DNA from 2 places in the Oleidesulfovibrio alaskensis DSM 16109 genome. Region 1 is predicted to be linked to the other one. Evidence: predicted binding sites of a transcription regulator. Region 1 holds the regulator's gene; the other holds the start of a gene.
The links. The regulator HrcA, encoded in region 1, represses chaperone genes, less so after heat shock. The targets are predictions, from matches to a motif close to TGTTAGCACTCNNNNNNNNNGAGTGCTAACA.

Region 1 (11,879 bases):
GACCGTATTGCCGGGGCGCGGCAGATCGGGCTGCAGGCGGGCGTAGTGACCTGTGGCGATGGCCTGTGCCCCCAGTTTGCGGGCCGTGTCGGCCAGCAGTCCGAATTTCATGGAGGCGTTGCACCGTGCGCAGGGGTTGGGAGTTCTGCCCTGTCTATAAGCATCGATAAACGGCTCAATGACGTGCTTTCTGAATGCCGCGGAAAGGTCTTCAACATGAAAATCTGCCCCGAGCGCGCGGCAGGCCTTTTCTATGGCCCGGGTATTGTGCGCGGTGGTTTCGGGGGTATCGTGCGGAGAAAGAAAGTGCGCGTGCAGCGCCGTGACCTGATGACCGGCCTCCAGCACCTGAAGCAGGGCGAAAAGCGAGTCGGTTCCGCCGCTGACGGCTACTGCAATATGCATGATGTGCTCCGTGCCGGAGTGTGCAGATAAAAGCCGCACACGGCACGCTTGCCGTGCCGTGTGCGGAATACCTGCCGGTTGTCTGCGGCCGCAACGGGTGCCCCGTGTGCGGACGCCTGCCGCAAATGCAGCGTTATATCTGTGCCACGGGGGTGCGGCCTATGCGTTGTTCAAGCACATGGGCCACAGAGAGCAATGTAGCTTCGTCAAAGGCCTTGCCCAGAATCTGCAGCCCCACAGGCATGCCTGATTCCGTTCCCGTACCCACAGGCAGAGAAAGACCGGGCAGCCCCGCAAGGTTGAGAGATATGGTGAAAATATCCAGCAGATACATGGTCAGGGGGTCGCCGGACATGGCTTCGTGTTTCCATGCTGTAACGGGCGAAGCAGGGCCGCAGATGACATCGCACTGCTCAAAGGCTTTTTCAAAATCCTGCAGAATAAGCCTGCGGACCTGCGCGGCCTTGCGGTAGTACGCATCGTAGTAGCCGGAAGAAAGCACATAGGTGCCCAGCATGATGCGGCGCTGCACTTCGTCGCCGAATCCTTCGGAACGGGAGTTTATGTACAGCTCGGGCAGTGAAGCCGCGTTGTCCGAGCGGTGCCCGAAACGCACCCCGTCGAAGCGGGCCAGATTGGAGCTGGCTTCGGCCATGGCCACGATGTAGTACACCGCAATGGCGTGCCGGCTGTTCGGCAGGGATATGTCGACCAGAGTGGCACCCAGGTCTTCGGCTTTTTTCAGGGCTTCACGGCAGCAGGAATCCACCTCGCCGGAAAGTCCTTCACCCCAGTATTCCGCCGGTACGCCTATACGGAGTCCGGCAAGGTCGCTGCGGGAGCCGAGAGCGGCCAGATAATCATCCACCGGTCTGTCGGAACATGTGGTGTCGCGGGCATCGTGTCCGGCAATGACGGCAAGCACTCTGGCGGCGTCTTCCACGCTGCGGGTGACAGGACCTATCTGGTCCAGCGAAGAACCATAGGCCACCAGCCCGTAGCGTGAAACGCGGCCGTATGTGGGCTTCAGCCCCACGCATCCGCAGAAGGAGGCAGGCTGGCGCACGGAGCCTCCGGTATCGGTACCCAGCGATGCAAAACACTGACCGGCGGCCACGGAAGCGGCAGATCCGCCGGACGAACCGCCGGGTACTCTTTGCAGGTCCCACGGGTTGTGGGTGGTTTTAAATGCCGACTTTTCGGTGGAAGACCCCATGGCGAATTCATCCATGTTGGTCTTTGCCAGAATGACGGCACCTGCATCTTTAAGGCGCGACACGGCGGCGGCATCAAAAAAAGGCACGTAATTTTCCAGTATGCGCGAGCCGCAGGTGGTGGCAACACCGCTGGTGCTCAGTACATCCTTGACGGTGACGGGCACGCCCCACAGGGGTTTGGCGGGGTCATAACCCGCGGCGTCCATGGCCCGGGCTTCGGCCAGCGCTTCTTCGCAGCGGGTGGCCAGCAGCGCGTGCACTGCCGGTTCGGTAGCTTCGATGCGGTCTATGCATGCTCTGACGGCCTCTTCGGCTGTCAGTGTGCCCTGTGCCAGCGCGGCGGCGGTTTCAGTAAGTGTCTGTGCGTATATCTGGGCCATGAATGGTCATCCTTGGGTATGATTCTGGATTACGGTCTGCTGAAGGAATTAAACAATGCGCGGCACGATGAAGAAGGTGCCGTCTTCTTCGGGGGCATTGGCCAGCACCTGTTCGCGTGAACAGTGCCGCTGCACCTCGTCTTCCCTGTATACCGTGGCATGCTGCACAGGGCTGTACAGCGGGGCTACCCCGTCTGTGTCCACTTCGTTCAGGGTGTCCATATATTCCAGAATCTGGGCGAACTGTCCGGCGAACAGTTCTTTCTTGTCTTCGTCCAGCTGCAGGCGGGCAAGACCGGCAATGGCCGCCACCTGTTCCTTTGAAATGCTCATGCGTCGTATCTCCTGCCGGTGCGGGCGGGCGGCAGGGCCGCCCGTCTTTGCCGGTGCGTGTCTGTCATAACGTTAGTTGCCGGCTTTTTGCTGGCGCAGTATTTCAAGCCGCTGATTGTGCCGTTCGCGGACCCGCTTGAGCCTGCTGGCAAAAGCGTCTTTGTCCAGCGGCACGGCGCCGTCAGCGGAAGGCTGAAACAGAAACAGTTTCTGCGAAGCGTGCCCGCCGGCATCCCACCGGATGGGGGCCATGCTGAAATCCATCATCTGCGCTTCGGCGATGCGGGCGTTGACCGTGGCGGCGTCTGCCGTATCTTTCAGGCCGAGGCGCGCCCCGAAGCGGACAAAATCATACCCGAGTCCCGACCAGAAATCAGGAGTACCTGTGCCTGCCTCCTGCATGCCTTCGGCAAGCTGGCGCGCGGCGGGGCTTTCCAGATGGGGGTTCCACGCATCGGGAAAGACGGCAAGCCCGAGATTGCGCACATCGACGTTGTTTTTGGCCGCCAGAGTGCGTCCCCACAGGCTTGACCCCAGCAGCACCAGCCGGTCTTCCTGATAAAAGAAAAAGTAGGGAATCAGCACTTCGGTTGCTTTCCAGCCGTCGGGCAGAAACACGGCCTGAAAGGGGGTGTCGGGCGGCAGAGCGTCCTTTGCGCCGGCCGCACCAAGGAATCTGCGGACAGATTCGCCCCATGAGGTGACATCCGCCGGGTTGTATGATGCATGATGCAGACCTACACCCTGCGTTGCAGCCTGCTGCGAGAAAAGATCACGCATTCTCCTGCCGAAGGCTTCTTCCGGCACCATGACTCCCATGGAGTCGATGCCCAGTCCGCTTACGGCGAACTGCAGCAGCGCGTCTGTCTGGTCTGTGGCGGCAGGAAAAAAGCGCCATGCCTGTGTGCCTTCGACTCCCTGATCCAGAGAGGCCAGAAATGTGAAGAACACGTGGTTGCCGGTCAGTCCCTGCCGCTGCGCTGTCTGGAATATATCGGACCGCAGCGGGCCGCCGACCAGTGTGTATCCTGCGGGCAGCTGCTTCAGTTCCTTTTCCCAGCCGGTGGCGTCGGTATTGATGATGCGCAGGCTCAGGTTCATGCCGTCCTGTGCCATCTGCCATTGTGCGGTGCCGGCACCGCGGGCCACCTTCCAGCCGATGCCGCTGTAAGGACCTGTCAGCGGCAGACACAGGGCTATGCCCTGTTCCGGCCTGCCGTATTGCTGTTCCAGCGGCGCCAGTATGCTGTCTGCCAGTCCTTCGGAAGCAAGCTTTGCATGTGCGCGCAGATAAGCCAGCGACTGCCAGGCCTGCGGCCATGTGGCCGTGTCGGCTGCCAGTCTGCGGGCCTGCTCCAGTGCTATGACCGCATAGGGGAAGCGCGGGGTGTTGTCTGCCGTCAGTGTGTCGGAAAGCTGCTTCAGCGCAGCCGCATCGGCGCGGCCGAGGTCGGCGAAAAGACGCTTTTCCAGTTCCGCGCGCACTGCATTGTCGGGCGCTTGCAGCCAGATACCTTCCAGCTGCACTGCGGCGTCCTGTGCGGCTTCATCGCGGATGAGCAGCCGGGCCAGAGTCAGGGCGGCGTCGATGCGCAGCGTCCACGGAGCGGCAGCGTCTCCGGCAACGGCTGCCGCGGTTTCCTGAGCCTGTGCGCTGTCTTTCATGTGGTGCACGGCCGCGCGCCATGCCTGCCGCCAGGGCTGCATGGTCCGGGCGTCTTCTCCCTGCAGCCGTGCCGCGGCACGCCACTGTTCCAGCGCATCCAGCGCCAGATGGGCATGATTGTTGGCAGCTGCGCTCAGCGCAAAGAGTTCAAGCACGCGCAGGCGTTCTTTAAGTGTCAGGGTGTCGCTGTCCAGTAGACTTTTGGTCAGGCGCTCGCTGCGTGCGTAGTCGCCGCCGCTGTAAGCCTGTGCAGCGTCGGAAAGCAGATCATCAGCCACCGGAACTGTTGTCTGTTCGGGCGGGGTAAGAACCTTTTTTGAAACACAGCCGGATGAAAAGGCGATCATGGCCGCCATCAGCATGGCGGCGACAAAGGCGGACCGGCGGAAGAATGGGGTATGGCGCATCGGAGTAGCTGTCCGTAAGGTTTCTGCCGGCAGCGGAGTCCGGCTTTCAGAATAAAAAGAGGCCTGGATGATATCGGTCATGAAAAAGGCCTGACCCGCGGAAATGCGGATCAGGCCAAGCTAATCATGTTCCGGCCGGAATGCAAGGCCGGAGCGCGTCACCCCGCGCTAGTTCTTTACTTCGGTGTAGTCGGCATCCACCACATCTTCGTCCTGAGATGCCTTTGCTCCGGCGTCACCGGCTCCGGCTTCTGCGCCTGCGGCACCCTGAGCACCGGCCTGCTGCTGTGCATACAGCTTTTCAGCCAGCTTGTGCGATGCCTGCGAAAGCTCGTCGGTAGCCTTTTTAATGGCGTCCACATCGCTGCCTTCCATGGCGGTCTTCAGCGCTGCGGTTTTGTCTTCGATTTCCTTTTTCAGGTCGGCTTCCAGCTTGTCACCAAGGTCGCTCAGCGACTTTTCGGTGGTGTAGATAAGCGAGTCGGCCTGATTGCGGGCTTCGATGAGTTCTTTCTTCTTTTTGTCTTCATCGGCATGCGCTTCCGCTTCTTTGACCAGATTCTGGATTTCGTCTTCGGAAAGACCGGAAGAAGCAGTGATACGGATGGACTGCTCTTTGCCGGTGCCGAGGTCTTTGGCGGAAACGTTTACAATACCGTTGGCGTCAATGTCGAAGCTGACTTCAATCTGGGGCATACCGCGCGGTGCGGCGGGAATGCCGGTCAGTTCAAAGCGGCCCAGAGTCATGTTGTCGGACGCCATGGGACGTTCACCCTGCATCACATGGATGGACACCGAAGGCTGGTTGTCCGCGGCGGTGGTGAATGTCTGGCTCTTCTTGGTCGGAATGGTGGTGTTGCGCTCGATAAGGCGCGTGAACACTCCGCCCAGAGTTTCGATACCCAGCGAAAGCGGGGTCACGTCGAGCAGCAGCACGTCCTTGACGTCACCTGCCAGAATGCCGCCCTGAATGGCTGCACCCATGGAGACAACTTCATCGGGGTTCATGGAACGGTTGGGTTCCTTGCCGAAGAAGTCAGCAACTTTTTTCTGCACCAGCGGCATACGGGTCATACCGCCCACCAGAACCACTTCGTCCACTTCAGAAGCGGAAAGACCGGCATCGGACAGTGCTTTGCGGCAGGGTTCGATGGTGCGTTCCACCAGATCTTCCACCAGCTTTTCCAGCTTTGCGCGCGAAAGCTTGATCATCAGGTGCTTGGGACCGGTCTGGTCGGCAGTGATGAACGGCAGGTTGATTTCCGTTTCCATGGAGGTGGAAAGGTCTTTTTTGGCTTTTTCTGCTGCTTCCTTCAGACGCTGCAGAGCCATGCGGTCGCGGGAAAGATCTATGCCGTTTTCGCGGCGGAATTCTTCCACAAGGTAGTTGATGACACGCTGGTCGAAGTCTTCGCCGCCGAGAAAGGTGTCGCCGTTGGTGGCGCGCACTTCAACCACGTTGTCGCCCACTTCCAGAATGGAAATGTCGAAAGTGCCGCCGCCGAGGTCGAATACGGCGATTTTTTCGTTGGCTTTTTTGTCAAAACCATATGCCAGCGAAGCAGCCGTGGGTTCGTTGATGATACGTTTGACATCAAGACCGGCTATGCGGCCTGCGTCCTTGGTGGACTGGCGCTGCGAGTCGTTGAAGTAAGCGGGCACGGTGATGACGGCTTCGGTCACGGTTTCGCCCAGATAGGCTTCCGCGTCGGCTTTCAGCTTTGCCAGCACCATGGCGGAAACTTCGGCGGGGCTGTACTTGCGGCCTTCGATTTCAACATAGGCGTCGCCGTTGGGACCTGCCACGATCTGGTAGGGGGAATGTTCCTTCCAGCGGGCCACTTCGGGGGCGTCGGCCTTGCGGCCCATCAGACGCTTGATGGCAAAAACCGTGCGTTCGGGGTTGGTCACGGCCTGACGTTTTGCAATGTCACCCACAAGGCGTTCCTTGTCGGTAAAGCCCACCACGGAAGGTGTGGTGCGTCCGCCTTCGGGGTTGGTGATGCACTTGGGGTCCTTGCCTTCCATGATGTAGACACAGGAGTTGGTGGTCCCAAGGTCGATACCAATAATCTTGCCCATTATACTAATCCTCCTCAAGAGATCGATATTGAATCTGCCGGCTCTGCGGCGGTGAATTTTTCGTTTCGAGGGAAAATTAAGACTGTTTTTCAGACGGGCAAGGGGCGGGATGCTTTTTTTTTGCACAAAAGCGGGATGTTGACGTGTTTTTGGCGGAATATATGCCGTGTATACGGCATGTTGAGGAAATGCCGCTTTTTGTTTCGCAAACAGGGCCTGCCCTAACATGCCGGTATTGCAGGGCCTGCACGGTATGCCGCGGCTGCCCGCTAAGAAGGAAAGGAAAAGTGCGTCTGCAGCAGCAGCCAGTTGCCGTCATAGCACTTGAGTACTGCGGACAGGCGCAGGGCCACATGCACCTCTTCCTGTCCGAGGGCGAACAGCGCACGGCAGGCGGCCACCACCCAGCCGGTGTCGCCTTCTGTTCCGGCATGGTGCCATACTATGTCTATTTCCGCCCTGTCGAATGACAGAAAGTCGGTGGCCAGCCCTTGGCGCATGGCATCGGGGCCCACGTAGTTCTGTTCTCTGTCGGTGCCGATGGCGGCAATGGCCTGAGAAGGGGCATAGCACGCGACCACGTCTTCCACGTGCCGTGCGGTGTACGCGGCGATAAAGCTGTGTATGCGGTCCAGCGGTGCGGTAGCTGCGTTCATGGCGACCTCCGGATGAGAGCTTTTTATCAGCCATACGCTGTTTGTGCGAATTATGCCAGCCCGACGCAGGCTGCGGGCCGGAAGTCTGCCGGAACCTGTCCGCTGCGGTGTATGGCGGAAAGAGCTGTGGTGCGGGACGGGGGGCGTATGGCGGCAGCGCAGCGGATATGGCGCGGCCCAGTGCCGCGGAAGCTGAAAACCGGCAGCCGGAATAAAGCGCGGCCTGCGGTGCGTCAGTGCGCACCGCAGGCCGCGGTGTTGAAACTGTATGAGTCTTTGCGGGAAGTGACCGGACGGAACAGCGCTGATCAGGCGCTGACAGTGACTTTGGCGGGGCGCAGCAGGCGCTCCTTGAGGCGGTATCCACGCTGCATGACGGCGATGATGGTGCCTGATTCCGTGCCGGGAGCCTCTTCCTTGCTTACGGCCTCGTGCAGAGCGGGGTCAAAGGGCTGGCCTTTTTCGCCCACGGGCTGCAGGCCGTGACCTGCCAGCGCGTCCAGAAAGAGCTTGCGGGTCATTTCCACACCCACTGCCATGTTTTTGCAGGCGGGGTCGGATGAACCGTACTGCAGGGCAAGGTCAAGGTGGTCAAGAGTGGGCAGCAGGTCGGAAAGCACTTTTTCCGCGGCATATTTCAGATGTTCTTCACGTTCGCGTTCCAGCCGTTTTTTCACGTTTTCCAGCTCGGCCAGTGCACGCAGGCGGATGTCTTCGGCCTTCTGGTGTTCGTCACATGCCGGACAGACTCGTTCCCTGCACAGGGCTGCCACTTCTTCGCCGGTCAGCGCGTCAACGGCGCCCTGTGCCGCCTCCTGCTCCGCACCGCGGGCGGCTTCGGCAGCCAGTTCTTCGTTTTCTGCAGGTATGTCACGGGTTTCGTCGTTCGCCATTTTTGAAGAATCTCCTTTATATTCAAAACATCGGCATAGCCGTCATGATGCGCGTACAGAACGCCCCCGCCGGAGCGGGCACGTTTCAGAACAGCAGGGTAGCTGCGGCTCAGTCCGAATGTTCGGTGCCGAACCTGTCCTGCAACAATGTAGTAAGGGTCTTTGAGATACAGTCAACCACCGGCAGTACCTGCCGGTAGTTCATGCGCAGCGGACCCAGCACGCTGACAACCCCTGCGGGAGAGGCCTGCTGCAGTCCCCCGTACGGGGCGGAAACCACGCTGCACCCCAGAGGCGCGGTGCCTTCGTTTTCGTCTTCCTGCCCGAAGCTGACCGTCACCGAATCGCTCAGTATGGCTTTGTCCAGCAGTTCCAGAATGCTGTTGCGTTCTTCAAGCAGCGCCAGCATGTCGCGTATGCGGGTATGGTCTGTAAATTCCGCCTGATCAAGCATGTTCAGCGTACCGTTGACAAAGACCTCGCGGTCGTCATCCATATGCTCGAAAGCCAGCCGGGCCAGCCCGAGAGCGCGGAAATACAGCGCTTCAAGATGCGCTTCCGCCGCCTGCAGTTCGCGCGCCACACGCACCCGTGCCTGAGACAGCGTAAGCCCTTTACAGTATTCATTCAGGTAGTTGCCGTAGCGTACCAGTTCGTCCTGCGTTACCGGTGTTTCCACGCTCAGCACATGATTGCGCACCAGCCCGCCTTCCAGTACCAGTACGGTGAGCACCAGCGTGTCACTGATTTTAACAAAATCAATGGTATGCCAGCGCACTTCGTCTCTGCTGGGGGCCAGCACAACGGCCACCTGACGTGAGTGTGCCGAAAGCATGCGCGAAGCCTCGCGCAGCATGTCGGATATTTCCAGTCCGTGGGTTGTCAGTTCGTTGAGAATGGCTGAACGCTCGTCGCGGGAAAGGGGCCGCGTTTTGAGCAGTGCGTCAAGATACAGCCGGAACCCGCGCGCTGTGGGAATGCGTCCCGCCGAGGCATGCGGCTGCGAAAGATACCCCTTGTCAGTCAGTTCGGCCATGGTATTGCGCATGCTGGCGGCGGAAAGCCGCAGGCCGGAGCGTCTGGCCACGGAAACAGACCCCACTGGGGCGGCCGTGGCGATGTAGCGCTCTATGATGGTGGCCAGAATTTCGGCCTCTCTGTGTGCCAGATTCATGCGTTTCTCCCGTGGAGCAGGGCCATGGATGACAGGCCGGCAGCGCCGTCCGCATCATGCAGACAGCCCGGAAGGTTGTCTTATGACTGCCTGAAGCGGTAACAACGGGGGAGCCACCTGTCAAGGCGGATAACCGCAACCTATGAATCCGCAAGGAGTTCCAGTGCGTCCAGTACTGCGGCGGCATGACCGTCCACGGTTACGGGCGACCATACGCGGCGCAGTATGCCTGCCGGGTCGATGAGAAATGTGGACCGCACAATGCCCGGCGATTCTTTGCCGTAGCTCTTTTTCATGCGGTAAACACCGTATGCAGAGGCCGCATCTTTTTCCTTGTCGGACAGCAGCGTAACGGCAAGTTCCTGTTTCTGCGCAAAATTACACAGCGATTTCAACGAATCAGGACTGACACCGGCCACGGTGCAGCCCAGCGCCTCAAACCGCGGCAGCAGATCAGTGAAGTCTTTGCCTTCGCGCGTGCAGCCGGGGGTGTTTGCCCGCGGGTAAAAATACAGCACAAGCCACCTGCCGTTGAAAGACTGCAGGGTATGCGTGGTTCCGTCCTTGTCTGCCAGTGCGAAATCGGGGGCGGGCGAACCTTCTGCCGGCATGCCGGCCGGTGTGACGGACATGGGTGTTCTCCTTGTTTGTCCGCCGCGATGTAAAAGACCGCGCGGCGGTGTCTGCTACCTGGAAGCGGGTCTGCCGAACATCTGCCGCAGCAGACCGCCCACATCTTCCAGCGTTTCAATTCCGGTATCGGCCGGTTTTTTCAGCAGGTTGCCGACACCTTTTAAAATGTTTCCGGTAAATCCGGCCACATCAAGCCCGTATGACGGCGCTGCAAGCGGCCCTGTGATGCTGACGGGAATAACGGGCAGCCCTGTTACATGCAGTCGGGCCTGATAGTTCACGGTGCCCGACGGCAGATCGGCCCAGCCCGCCCCCGTGCCGCTCAGGTCGTAGGAGGTGAGTTTCATGTCATTGTTTGTCACCCTGCCGGAAACAATGTCAAATGTGCCGGTCAGGCTGTCGAAACGCTGCTGTCTGGCGGCCTTGTCCAGACGTTTGACCTGACTTTCCTGCCGCAGGTGGGACGAGGCTTCCGCGGGAACTATCTGTACGCCGTGTACAACCCCTTCGGTGAGTGACACCGATCCGTTGCCGGACAGCGACGGCGCAAGGGCAGCCCACTGCAGGCTTTTTCCCTGAACGTTCATTCTGGTCTGCAGTATGCCTGAAAGCAGCTTTCTGCCCGCCAGCACGGTCACGGGTTGTTCCACCTGCAGACCGGAAACGTGCAGTGCGCCGCGCACAACCGGCAGGGCGGCGGTGGTGTCGGCACCGGCGCTCAGGGTCACGCGTCCGCCGTAAGCTGCCATGTCCAGCGGGTCGATGCGCAGTACGCCGTCAGCGGCGAGGGCACGGGCAGTCAGGCCGGTCACTTCCAGCCCGCGGGCCTGCAGTGTGCCTATACTCACGTTGCCGTCCAGCCGGAGCCTGCGCAGCCGTTCGCGAGATGCGGCGTCAGCGCCGGTGGTGTTTGTTCCGCCGGCTTGCGGCGCAACAGACTGTGCAGCGGGTGCAGTGCCGGGCATGGTGCTCTGCCGCCGGTCAGCTTTGCCGGACGCGGGCTTGCCGGACGCCGACTTGCCGGTCTGCTGCGGCTCGGCGTTTTTCATGCTCTGTTCCTGCGGCAGGTACATGTCCAGATTCACCTTGTCTGCGGCCAGCGCAAACCGGATATCAGGGGACACTCCCGGCACCAGCGTGGCATTGCCGGAAAAGGCGGTCTTGTCGAGACGCCCCGTCAGCCTGTGCACGGTCAGCCTGTCGGCTGCTGCGGTCAGATTGATATCTGCCTGCAGTGCAAGGGCTGTATCGTCCGGCAGTTGCAGCGGCATGCCCAGCTGTTCCAGCGTGCGGCGCAGGGGCGATTCCGCATGGATCGATGCCTGCACCGCATTGCGCATCAGGTCGGCCGAAATCGTGCCTGTGAGCGTCGAGTCCATGGTGCTGATGCGCAGACCGTTTGCCGTGACAGTCATGTCCGGCATGTTGAAGCGCAGATCGCCCGCGGCTTCCAGAGTGGCCCTGCCGGAAGGGACCGACGGCCCCGAAGCCGTGATGCGCAGGCTGGTGTCGGCTGCGGTTACGGTTTCCAGCGTTTCGCCCAGCTCCAGACGGGTGGTCAGCGAGGCCGTGCCCTGCATGTCAGGGCTGGTCAGCAGCCAGTTTCCTTCAAGGCTGATGTCCGATGTCCTGCCGGGGGCGATAGCGGTGGTGGTAAGTGATATGCCGGTGGCGGCCGCCGCAAGACCGGTCTGCATGTCAGTGTATTGTACCGAGGCATCGCGCACCTGTACCGACTGCACGCTGAACGCGGCCAGACCGGCTCCCGCAGCGGCCTGAGACGCGCCGGATGGTGCAGTGTCTGTTCCGGCGGGGGGCAGAGCATTGCCGGCCGGTGAAAACAGCCAGTTGGGCGCACCCTTGACATTGCGCATGAGGTGGACCGAAACACCCGACAGCACCACTCTGTCTATGTGCAGTTCTTTGTGCAGCAGAGGGCGCAGCCGGGCATGCAGCTGCAGGTCTTCGGCCCTGAGAAAGGCGTCTTCGCCGAAGCCGGCGGGATTGCCCAGCAGCAGCGGGCCGGTGCTGAT
Region 2 (11,879 bases), on a different contig from region 1:
GGTGCGTAAAGAGCTGGGACTGGACCATGAATGGATGGGATTGGGTAAATTCATGCCGTTTCTTGAACGCATGAATCTGACGGAATACACGCATTCACAGCAGGTGCCCGGCTATCTGTACGACCCGCAGCGACACGAACCGCCGGATGAAGACGAAAATATCGCCGCGTTCAGGAGCAAATATCCGGATCTTTATGATTTTGCGCAAAAGGTACATCGCAAGACAGACCACCCCGTACTGATGCCCGAGCATTTCATGGGCCTGCTGCACTGTATTGCCGATGAACTGGAGGAAAATGCCTTCTCGCTGACGCAGACATCGCGCAATGTGCGTGACCGTTGTGTCCGCAAGGGGCTGCCCGTGGCACGCTCACATGTCAACTGGCTGCTGGTGGGCATTGCCCGCGGGGGGTACCGGTTCGGCGAACATTCGCCCGAAAGCGTGAAGGAAATGGCCAAGTCCGCCATCCGCAATGCATACGACCTGCTCAGTCTGGCTGACTGGAAACTGAACCGTAATGAAGAGTACCTGCTTATGTCGTGGCTGTATCCCAAATGCGCAGCCGGAGATATGTGGGCGGATGAAGATGCTGAAGACCGTGACGCGGCGTGTGCGGAACGTGCGGAGTATTATGACGAGTAGCCGTTCCGGTGCGACGACTGGAGTATTTACGGTTTTCAGCGGCGACCGGCGGCTGAATGCTGCCGCGTTGCTGCGTCCATCGGGTCCGGTGTGAGCGGCGCAGGACACAGTCTGCTGCTGTTGCCGACGTTTTGCACGCTGCGTGCGGAATCGCCGCAGCTGCCATCGTAACAGACGCAGGCCGGAGGCATATCTCTCCGGCCTGCTTTTTTTGTCGCTCAGCGTTTGTCGTGCAGTTCTTCCAGCCGCTGGTCGCGTCCGCAGCTGAAGCGGTAGAACTTATAACGCACGGGGTTCTTGCGGTAGTAGTCCTGATGGTAGTCTTCGGCCTGCCAGAAATCCTGTGCGGGCAGGATTTCAGTGGCGGGGGCTTTGTCAAGGCTGCCGTCCTGCAGACCGTGCGCCACGGAACGCAGGGCTGCTTCTTTCTGCCCGTCGTCGTGCCAGAAAACGGCGGACCGGTATTGATCGCCTCTGTCGCAGAACTGGCCCGATGCATCATAAGGGTCTATGTTACGCCAGAAAATGGTCAGCAGTGTGTCATAGCTGACCTGACGCGGATCAAAGACCACACGCAGCGCTTCGTAGTGTCCTGTGCCGCCTGCGGAAACCTGTTCATAGCTCGGATGTTCCGTGTGGCCGCCGGTATAGCCTGAAATTGTTTCAAGCACTCCGGGAGTCCGGTCAAAGGGCGGTTCCATGCACCAGAAGCATCCGCCGGCAAATGTGGCATACGCCAGCCCCTCCGGCGGAGAGTCCGGCAGCTTGCCGGGCGGCAGTTTTGCTGTGGCGTACAGCGTCGTGAGCGGTATGATGATGAGTGCGGCAGCCAGTATTATTCCCGGGAAATGACGGAGCATGAGTCCTCCTGCGGTTGCGGCGGCAAAATTCTGCCTTGTGTGGTCAGAGGGTACCCGTATGTACCACACGAGGTTGTTTTTTGCACGCCTGCACAGGCAGATGCTAGCCTGCCCACAGCCTGCCCAGCCTTGCTCCGTTATCCAGCAGAATGTTCAGGTATTCTGTTTCCATGTGCAGCATTTCCATGTCGTTACGGCGCAGCCATTCGCTTACCCATGCAAAGCGCAGGGCTACCATATGGGCAGGCAGGCTTTTTATTTCTTCGGCGGAAAGCACATTGTTGCGCAGCAGACCGGCCATCAGCGCCAGCACAAAATCTTTTTCCAGAGCGCTCGGGTGCTCGAAACCAGCGCAGCCGGCACAGTTTGACACATCGTACAGCACGTCCTTGAGACCGCAGAATTCCCAGTCTATAACACCGGCGATGGCCTGCACACAGGGGGCATCTGCCTGTGGCCGCGTATTCCATATGATGTTCACCGGATGCAGGTCGCCGTGGGCCAGCGCGGGCCGCACCGGACGTGCAGCCGCCGCGGCGGCGTGCCGGGCAGGTTCCGCCAGCGAGCGGTGGCACCGGGGATGGCGGGCGGCCATGGTTTGCATCAGCGAATCGATGTAGGCGGATAACGGAGGAGTGGGCGCCGCCATGACGGATTCTGACTGCTTACCTGCAGTCTGCAGACCATGTATGAAGGCCGCGGCTGCCTCTCCGCGCCATGCGTGGTCAATGTATTCAGGTCTGGGCAGAGGACTGCCGGTGATGAACGGACTGAGCTGCCATGCGGCACCGCGGACGCGGGCTATGAATGACGGAGCGTTTTTTCTGCCTGCCGCCAGCGCAGCCGGACTGTGCACGGCACATGTTCCAGCCGCATGCAGAGAATGCAGCAGTGCGGCCACGGATTCTCTGTGCGGTGCCTGCGCGGCTGCCAGACGTTCAAGCAGCCACAGTCTGCCGAGGGTGTCTTCTATGACGGTGCGTTCTATGCAGCGTTCCGGACTGCCCGGTATGGCATGTTCGTCCGCTATGCGTGCGGCAGTGATATTCCACTGGTTCAGGATGTCGTTCATGATATTTTCCTGCCGGAGGTTCCAGCGTGCCCACAGTGCCCTGCGTTGCGGCGGGTGTCCAGAAAAAAGAACCGCAGACGTGGTGCGTTGCGTCCGGAGGCCCGACGGGGTATGCTGCCGGTCTTCCGCTCATGAACTTGATCATGTCAAAACAGGAGCTGCTGTGAGCTTTGCCCGTTTTTCCCTGCATCCTGCGCTGATTGAAGCGGTGTCGGCCAGAGGTTTTGTCAACCCTACGCCGATACAGGAAAAAGCCTTGCCGCCCGCGCTGGCAGGTCAGGACATACTGGGACTGGCGGCAACGGGAACAGGGAAGACCGCGGCCTTTGTGCTGCCGCTGCTGCACCGTCTTCTTTTGCAGGGCGAAAGTGCCCGCGGCACCTTGCGTGCGCTGGTTGTGGCCCCTACGCGCGAGCTGGTGGCGCAGATTCATGAAGAAGTGAAAACTCTGGCCCGTTTCTGCCGGTTGCGTTCTGCCACTGTGTACGGCGGTGTGGGCATGCACGCTCAGACCGTGCAGCTGCGTACCGGAGTGGACATTGTGCTGGCCTGTCCCGGCAGACTTCTGGACCACGTACGCAGAGGTCATGCCGATCTGTCTCATGTGGACATGCTTGTGCTGGATGAAGCCGATATGATGTTTGACATGGGCTTTCTGTCCGATGTGCGCGAAATTCTGCATTGCACCCGCGTCCGGAAACAGACCATGCTGTTTTCTGCAACCATGCCGGCGCCGCTGCGCGAGCTGGCGGAGGAATGTCTGCGGCAGCCTGTGCGCATAGAGCTTGACACCTGCGCCATAGCCCCCACGGTGCGGCACAGCCTGTGTCCGGTGCCCAAACATCTTAAAACTCCGCTGCTCAAATATGTTCTGCGTGCTTTTGCCCGCGATTCCGTGCTGGTTTTTGTGCGCACAAGACACGGTGCACGCCGCCTGTGGCAGCAGCTGGTCAAATCGGGCATAGAGGCGACCTGCCTGCAGGGCAACCTTTCGCAGGGGCGTCGCAGAGCCGCGCTGGAAGGTTTTCGCAGGGGGACTTTCCGCGTTATGGTGGCCACGGATATCGCCGCGCGGGGTATAGATGTCTCGCAGGTGGGGTACGTGATCAATTACGATTTTCCGCCTTCGGTAGAAGCCTGCGTGCACAGGGCAGGGCGCACCGGCAGAGCCAGTAATTCCGGAGTGGCGCTGACCTTTGTGACGCAGGAAGATGAACCGCAGGTGCGCACGCTGGAACGGGTGCTTGGCGGTGCGTTGTCGCGTTGGCACGCGGAAGGCTTTGACTACAGCGCGTTGCAGCGCACGGAGGCCGCACGTCCGGCCCGCCTGCGCCGCGAACCCCGCCCGCAGCGTGTGCAGCGCGTGCGCCGCCTGCTTGAAGATGCAGCGCGCGAACAGATGGCGGCCGCCAGAAAGGTCGCTTCGCATGCGGGGCACGGGGGTGACATGCATCAGGACGGGCAGCCGGTGAAGCCTGCGTTCCGTATTGTCCCCAGAGAAGCTCCCGCGCCGCTTAAGCCTAAACCGGGGCAGTATGTGATGAAACCCCAGCCGCCGGTGATTATCCGCAAAAGACGCGGTGGTGCCTGAACCGGCGCCGGAAGCACAATCAACAGTAAAAAAAGAACAACGCCGCGGCCTGACAGGAACGCGGCGCATCAGCATAAGGGAGGAACGCCATGCCGTCTTTTGACGTGGTAAGCAAGGTTGACCTGCAGGAAGTGGACAACGTGGTCAACAACGTGAAGAAGGAAGTGGACACGCGCTACGATTTCCGCGGGTCCAATACGGAACTGAGCTTTGACAAGGGCGGGGCGTCCATCAGCATTCTTGCTTCGGATGACATGAAGATGCGTGCCGTGCAGGAAATGCTGCTGGCAAACTGTGTGCGCCGCAAAGTCGATCCCAAGTTTCTGGATTTCGGCAAGGTTGAGGCAGCCTCAAAGGGCATGGTCAAACGCAGTGTTGCTGTAAAGGACGGTATTTCCAAAGAAACCGCCCAGAAGATAGTAAAGAAAATCAAGGCAAGCAAACTGAAGGTGCAGGCCGCCATTCAGGATGATCAGGTGCGTGTGACCGGTAAAAAAATAGACGATCTGCAGGATGTGATACAGCTGCTGCGCGATGACGATTTCGGAGTGCCTCTCCAGTTTATCAACATGCGTTCATAGCACTGCACATGCTGCATCCGCGCCGGTGCGGAGGCAAGGTAAGGCGATAAACGGCGCGGCCGGCTGTGTATGCAGGGGCCGCGCCGTTTTTGGCTGCTGCCGTCTCAGTAGCGGATATCACGTACTTCGTCGGCGTAGCGTTCAAGATCGTTTTTGTCGCCTTCCTTGTGGTGTTCCGGATACAGCAGTGCAGACATGTAAAAAATGGAGCCGATGCGCAGCGCGTTGGAAGCACTCTGGGCAAAACGTTCCAGCCGTTCCCGTACGGCTCCGGCGACGGAGTCGGGCAGGGCCGCCACGCGGGCTTCCGCCAGAGCGGGCAGTTCGCTGAGCACTGTGGTTTTTTCGGCCAGCAGCCTGCGATACTCCTGCTGATCGTTTTTTTCGTGCAGCGCGTGTTCCGCTTGTTGCTCCAGCCGGCGTATCTGCCGAGCCGTATCTTCAAGAAAAGTCGACAGGGCGTCTACGGGATGCCGCGGGCGCGTTGATCCGTTATCGCTGGTGTTCATGGCGTCCTTCCTCTGGTTGATGGGTTCACGGAGTAATCGTAATCGTTCGCCGCATGTGCGGCAAGCGTTAGCAACGCTGCACAGGCAGGTGCGCTTGCCCCGGAGGGCCGCACGCGCTACAACCTGCCCGCGCATGCCGCGCAAGGAGATAGTATGGCGCTTATCAGCGTACGCGATGTTTCATTGAATCTTTACGGCCCGCAACTGCTCGAACAGGTGACTGTGCAGATAGAGCAGGGCGAACGGGTTTGCCTTATGGGGCGCAACGGACAGGGCAAGTCCACCTTTCTCAAGCTGCTTGCCGGTGTGATGCAGCCTGACTCGGGGCAGATCGTGCGCGGACAGGGGGTGCGTACGGCCTTTCTGGCACAGGACGTGCCGCAGGATATCACGGGCGATGTCTATTCCGTGGTATGCGGGGGGCTGGGCGAAGAAGGCAGGGCGCTGGCCGCATTTCACGGGGCCATGCGCCAGACCGGAACCGCGGACGACGACGGCATGGTTTCTGCCGCTCAGGCCGCGGTGGATGCTGCCTCCGGCTGGGAGCGGCATGGCGACATCATGAGCGCGCTCAACCACCTTCAGCTTGATCCGTATGCCGATTTTTCGTGTCTTTCTGGCGGGATGAAACGCCGTGCCATGCTGGCACGCGCACTGGTCAGCGATCCGGACCTGCTGCTGCTGGACGAACCCACAAACCATCTGGACATCAGTTCCATAGCATGGCTTGAAGATTTTCTGCTGCGCAGGGCCAGAGCGCTTGTGTTTGTGACACACGACAGGGCCTTTCTGCGCAGGGTGGCAAAACGCATCATCGAGCTGGACAGGGGCCGCATGGCCGACTGGAGCTGTGATTATGACACCTTTCTGGAGCGCAAACAGGCCCAGCTGGAAATAGAGGAAAAGGAATGGGCCAACTTTGATAAAAAGCTGGCGCAGGAAGAAGTGTGGATCCGGCAGGGCATAAAGGCCCGGCGTACCAGAAACATGGGGCGTGTACGCGCACTGCAGGCCATGCGGGACGAGCGGAGAAAGCGCCGCGAGCGGCAGGGCACCGTGACCATGCAGATGCAGGAGGCTGAACGCAGCGGCAAGCTGGTTATCGAGGCTGACGGCATATCCTACACCTGGCCCGACGCTCCGGCAGGCACGGCGCCGGTCATCCGCGATGCCTCGGTGCTGGTTACCAGAGGCGACAAAGTGGGCATCATCGGCCCCAACGGAGCGGGTAAGACAACGCTGCTGCGGCTGCTGCTGGGCGATCTGAAGCCGGACTGCGGCAGCATCCGGCACGGCACCAGACTGGAAATCGCCTATTTTGACCAGCTGCGCAATGTTCTGGATGATGAGGCCAGCGTACGCGAAAGCGTGGCAGGCGGTAACGACACCCTGGAGATCAACGGCGTGCGCAAGCACGTTGTGGGGTATCTGAAAGAATTTCTTTTTGAACCGGAGCGGACCATGCTGCCGGTAAAAGTGCTTTCGGGTGGCGAGCGCAACAGGTTGCTGCTGGCAAGATTGTTTGCGCGTCCTTCCAACCTGCTGGTGATGGACGAACCCACCAACGATCTGGACATGGAAACGCTGGAGCTGCTGGAGGAACTGCTGGGTGAATATTCGGGTACCGTGCTCATCGTCAGCCACGACAGAGCTTTTCTGAACAATGTGGTGACCTCTACGCTGGCATTCGAGGGCGGCGGGTGCGTGAATGAATATGTGGGCGGCTACGATGACTGGCTGCGGCAGCGCCCGCAGCCGGTGCAGGAAGAAAAGCCTGCAGCCTCCCGACAGTCCAGAACGGAGCGGCAGCAGGAAAAACCGCGCAAGCTGACGTTTAATGAACAGCGCGAACTGAAACAGCTGGAAGAAGAACTGCAGGAACTGCCGCTCCGCATGGAAGCGCTGGAAAAAGAGCAGGCGGCGGCGGAAGCCGAACTGTCAGACCCTGCATTGTATACCGGCAATCCAGAGCGCTTTGCCGTGCTTTCCGCAAGGCTGCCCGCCATTGAAGAAGAACTCATGGAACTGCTGACCCGCTGGGAAGAGGCGGAACAGCGTGCCGCCGACCTGCGCGGCATGCCCGGTCAGTAACGGTTCTGCTGCGCGGGCGGCACGGGCAGGAGCATAGTTCTGACATCCACCCGTGCGCGCATGCGCCATGACGCATTGCCATTGCTTTTGTATCAAAAAATCACCTGTGGCCGTTCCGGTGTTCCGGAGCGGCTTTTTCATTGACAGGGGGGCAGTGCTCATATATCAGTTTATCAACTTAGTTTGATATAGTGATTCACGGCGTGTGTCATCATCGTGCCAGCGCTCCGGTTGCGCCGACCGGCGAGCAGCAGTGAAGGGGCTGCCGCGCTGCCATTCCTGAACGGGGGAGGATACCACCTTGAACAGTAAACCGTCTTTTTCGGCCCTGCTGCCGCTTGTGTTTTTTCTTGCGCTGTTTATCGGCACCGGTGCCGTGCTGACGGCCAACGGCACGAAAATGGCTTTTTACCAGCTGTCCGCCGCCGTAGCCATACTGCCTGCCATCGCCTTCAGCCTGCTGCTGGGCAAACTGCGCGGCGGCCAGCGTCTGGACAAGCAGCTCGGGGTTTTCATCAGCGGCGTGGGTGACGGCAACATCATAACCATGTGCCTCATCTATCTGCTTGCCGGTGCCTTTGCTTCGGTGGCCACGGCCATCGGCGGCGTCAGTTCCACGGTCAATCTCGGGCTTGATCTTGTGCCGCCGGCCTTTGTGCTGCCCGGCCTGTTTCTTATCGGGGCTTTTGTCTCCACTGCCATGGGCACATCCATGGGCACCATAGCCGCCATTGCCCCTATTGCCGTGGGCGTGGGCGAACAGACAACCATCGGCCTGCCGCTGCTTATGGGCGCTGTGCTGGGCGGCGCCATGTTCGGCGACAACCTTTCCATGATTTCTGATACCACCATCGCCGCCACGCGTACGCAGGGCTGCGAGATGAAAGATAAATTCCGTGTAAACCTGTACATAGCCCTGCCCGCGGCCGTGCTGGCAGTGGCCGGATTCGCCCTGCTGGGTGCCGACGGCGCGGTGACTGTTTCCGGTGATTACAGCGTTATCAAAGCGCTTCCCTATATGGTTATTCTGGGCATGGCCGTGGCCGGGGTAAACGTCTTTGTGGTGCTGGCGTGCGGCATCGTGTTTACGGGCGCTGTGGGGCTGCTGACAATGCCGGAATATTCGCTGATAGGATTTTCGCAGGACATTTTTAACGGCTTCAAGGGAATGCAGGAAATCATGGTTCTTTCCATGCTGATCGGCGGTCTGGGCGAACTGATCAGAGTACAGGGCGGTATCAAGTGGCTGCTGGGCCGTATAGATGCGCTTACTGCACGCTCGCGCAGCGACAATCAGGCCCGTACCGGCGAGTTGAGCATTGCGGGGCTTGTCTCGGTGGCGGATGCCTGCACGGCAAACAACACCGTGGCCATCATTCTTTCCGGCGGTCTGGCAAAAGAGATTGCCGACAAGAACGGCATAGACCCCCGCCGCAGCGCAAGCATACTTGATATTTTCTCCTGTGTTTTTCAGGGAATCATGCCGTACGCGGCGCAGGTGCTGCTTGCCGGTTCCATAGCGGGCATATCGCCGCTGGAAGTTGTCGGCGGTAACTACTACTGCTTTATTCTTGCCGTTGTGGGGCTGCTGGCCATCATGACGGGCAGGCCCCGGATTAAATCTTAATATCAGGAATTGTTCCTGAATATGTATGTGCCACCCCCCGCCGGGGGTGGCATTTTTTTATGGAAAATATAAAAAAATAATTTTGAAAAACAGAGTGTTAACATCTTTGAGGGGCTGTGCCCGCAAAAAAAATGCAATTTACCCCTTTTCAAACCGGAAACGGGGATTATTATCCCTGCAGCTAAGCACCGCTGCATGTTGCGGTAATTGGAATAACATGCGGTGCTTCATCCGCGGCTGCCCGGCCGCTTTTTAACGTGTCTGCCCCCGCAGGTGCGTGGGTGAATGTGCTGCTTTCCTTTGGCACTCGCGTGAAGAGAGTGCTAAAAAAGGGCAAAAAGAGTTAAATAATCTGGAGGTTAGGAGAGTATGAACCTGAAGCCTTTGAACGATCGTGTGCTGGTTAAGCGCCTTGAGTCCGAAGAAAAGACCGCAGGCGGCCTGTACATTCCCGACACCGCGAAGGAAAAGCCTTCCCGTGGTGAAGTGATCGCAGTCGGCCCCGGCAAGACCGCAGACGACGGCAAGGTAATTGCCATGACCGTGAAGACCGGCGACGTGGTGCTGTTCAACAAGTACGCAGGCACCGAAGTGAAGCTGGACGGCGTTGACCATCTGGTCATGCGTGAAGACGACATTCTGGCTATCATTCAGTAACTGACTTTCCCACTGACTTAGTCCTATCCTTTCAGGAGGAGAAGAAATATGGCTTCCAAAGAAATCGTTTTTGATACCAAGGCCCGTGAAAGACTGGCCCGCGGCGTGGACAAACTGGCCAACGCTGTCAAGGTGACCCTCGGCCCCAAAGGCCGTAACGTTGTCATCGAAAAGTCCTTCGGCGCACCCGTCATCACCAAGGACGGTGTTTCCGTAGCCAAGGAAATCGAGCTGGAAGACAAGTTCGAAAACATGGGCGCTCAGATGGTTAAGGAAGTTGCTTCCAAAACCTCCGACATCGCCGGTGACGGCACCACCACTGCAACCATTCTGGCTCAGGCCATCTACAAAGAAGGCGTAAAGCTGGTGGCCGCAGGCCGTAACCCCATGGCCATCAAGCGTGGCGTGGACAAGGCCGTTGAAGCTCTGGTGAAGGAACTGGGCAACCTTGCAAAGCCCACCCGCGACCAGAAGGAAATTGCTCAGGTCGGCACCATTTCCGCCAACTCCGACACCACCATCGGCAACATCATTGCCGAAGCCATGAGCAAAGTGGGCAAGGAAGGCGTTATCACCGTTGAAGAAGCCAAAGGCCTCGAAACCACTCTCGAAGTCGTGGAAGGCATGCAGTTCGACCGCGGCTACCTGTCCCCCTACTTCGTGACCGATCCTGAAAAGATGGTCTGCGAAATGGACGAGCCTCTGATTCTCATCAACGAGAAGAAGATTTCCAGCATGAAAGACATGCTGCCCGTGCTTGAGCAGGTTGCCAAGATGAACCGTCCGCTCGTGATCATCGCTGAAGATGTGGACGGCGAAGCTCTGGCCACTCTGGTTGTGAACAAGCTGCGCGGCACCCTGCAGGTTGTGGCCGTCAAGGCTCCCGGCTTCGGCGAACGCCGCAAGGCCATGCTCGAAGACATCGCCACCCTTACCGGCGGCCGTGTGATCTCCGAAGAAATGGGCATCAAGCTTGAAAACGCCACCGTTGCCGATCTGGGTAACGCAAAGCGCATCGTGGTGGACAAAGAAAACACCACCATCGTTGACGGCGCCGGTGAAAGCGAAGCCATCAAGGCCCGCGTGAAAATGATCCGCGCTCAGATCGAAGAAACTTCCTCCGATTACGATCGTGAAAAGCTGCAGGAACGTCTGGCAAAGATCGTCGGCGGTGTTGCCGTGATCAATGTGGGCGCAGCTACCGAAACCGAAATGAAGGAAAAGAAAGACCGCGTGGAAGACGCTCTGAACGCTACCCGCGCTGCAGTGGAAGAAGGCATCGTCCCCGGTGGCGGTACCGCTCTGGTCCGTTGCTGCAAGGTGCTGGACGACGTGAAGCCCGCTGATGACGACGAAGCAGCAGGTGTCACCATCATCCGCCGCGCAATCGAAGAGCCCCTGCGTCAGATTGCTGCCAACGCCGGTTTCGAAGGCTCCATCATCTGCGAAAAGGTGAAGGAAGGCAAAGACGCTTTCGGCTTTAACGCTGCCACCGGTGAGTTCGAAGACCTCATCGCCGCCGGCGTTATCGACCCCAAAAAGGTAAGCCGTATCGCTCTGCAGAACGCCGCTTCCGTTGCTTCTCTGCTGCTCACCACCGAGTGCGCCATTGCAGAAAAGCCCAAAGAAGACGCTCCCGCTGCTCCCGCCATGGGCGGCATGGGCGGCATGGGCGGTATGGGCGGCATGTACTAGTCGCTACGACTGGTCGCACCAACCGAACCTTCAGGGCCGGAGTTTACTCCGGCCCTTTTTTTGCGTTCACTGTGCGCTTTTGTTGTTTCTGCTGCCTGACTTTCTTACCTGTCGTCCTGTCTGCCCGCGCCCGCGGCATGCCCTGCCACCACCTGAAAGTCAGTGCCGGTGTGCGCTGCCCGTATGCTGCAATGCAGCGGCCAGATCATGGGGGGTAATCGTGGGGGGGAATCGTGGGGTGTACTCGTGGGCGTACTCATGGGGTGCCACGCGGGTATCGACCCTGTGCGGATTTTCAGGGGCGTGCCGGGGCGGGGCTTCTGTCCTGTTTCGCTCAGGCAGCCAGAACCGTCAGTGCAGTCAGGGCATTATGGGCAGTCGGTGCATTCCGGGCAGACGTGACGATGGTGATCTTCTGATGCGGCTATCTGAAGGGCAGGGGGCGGCTGCCGCCGCATCTTCACGCCCATGCTTTCCGTTATGGTATGCCGGAGCCCCCGCTGTGCCGTGTCCTGCCGTGCAGACATCATGACTGCCGCAGGCTTGACGCGAT

Region 2: groES (co-chaperone GroES) is a predicted target of HrcA. The motif match lies at 9,273-9,303, and genes of this name have one in related genera.

What each region holds. Positions count from the first base shown of each region.
Region 1 is NZ_AXWQ01000006.1:37,277-49,155, reverse strand. It holds gene mnmA (tRNA 2-thiouridine(34) synthase MnmA) at 1-405, opposite strand, end outside; gene gatA (Asp-tRNA(Asn)/Glu-tRNA(Gln) amidotransferase subunit GatA) at 539-2,002, opposite strand; gene gatC (Asp-tRNA(Asn)/Glu-tRNA(Gln) amidotransferase subunit GatC) at 2,051-2,335, opposite strand; gene H586_RS18225 (ABC transporter substrate-binding protein) at 2,408-4,489, opposite strand; gene dnaK (molecular chaperone DnaK) at 4,577-6,490, opposite strand; gene H586_RS0105200 (nuclear transport factor 2 family protein) at 6,760-7,146, opposite strand; gene grpE (nucleotide exchange factor GrpE) at 7,455-8,039, opposite strand; gene hrcA (heat-inducible transcriptional repressor HrcA) at 8,149-9,213, opposite strand; gene H586_RS0105185 (peroxiredoxin) at 9,354-9,845, opposite strand; gene H586_RS0105180 (AsmA family protein) at 9,900-11,879, opposite strand, start outside.
Region 2 is NZ_AXWQ01000004.1:451,783-463,661, reverse strand. It holds gene H586_RS0102425 (NYN domain-containing protein) at 1-643, shown strand, start outside; gene msrA (peptide-methionine (S)-S-oxide reductase MsrA) at 862-1,503, opposite strand; gene H586_RS0102410 (phosphotransferase) at 1,607-2,575, opposite strand; gene H586_RS0102400 (DEAD/DEAH box helicase) at 2,739-4,166, shown strand; gene H586_RS0102395 (YajQ family cyclic di-GMP-binding protein) at 4,256-4,747, shown strand; gene H586_RS0102390 (hypothetical protein) at 4,852-5,256, opposite strand; gene H586_RS0102385 (ATP-binding cassette domain-containing protein) at 5,410-7,347, shown strand; gene H586_RS0102380 (Na+/H+ antiporter NhaC family protein) at 7,649-8,974, shown strand; gene groES (co-chaperone GroES) at 9,344-9,631, shown strand; gene groL (chaperonin GroEL) at 9,680-11,326, shown strand.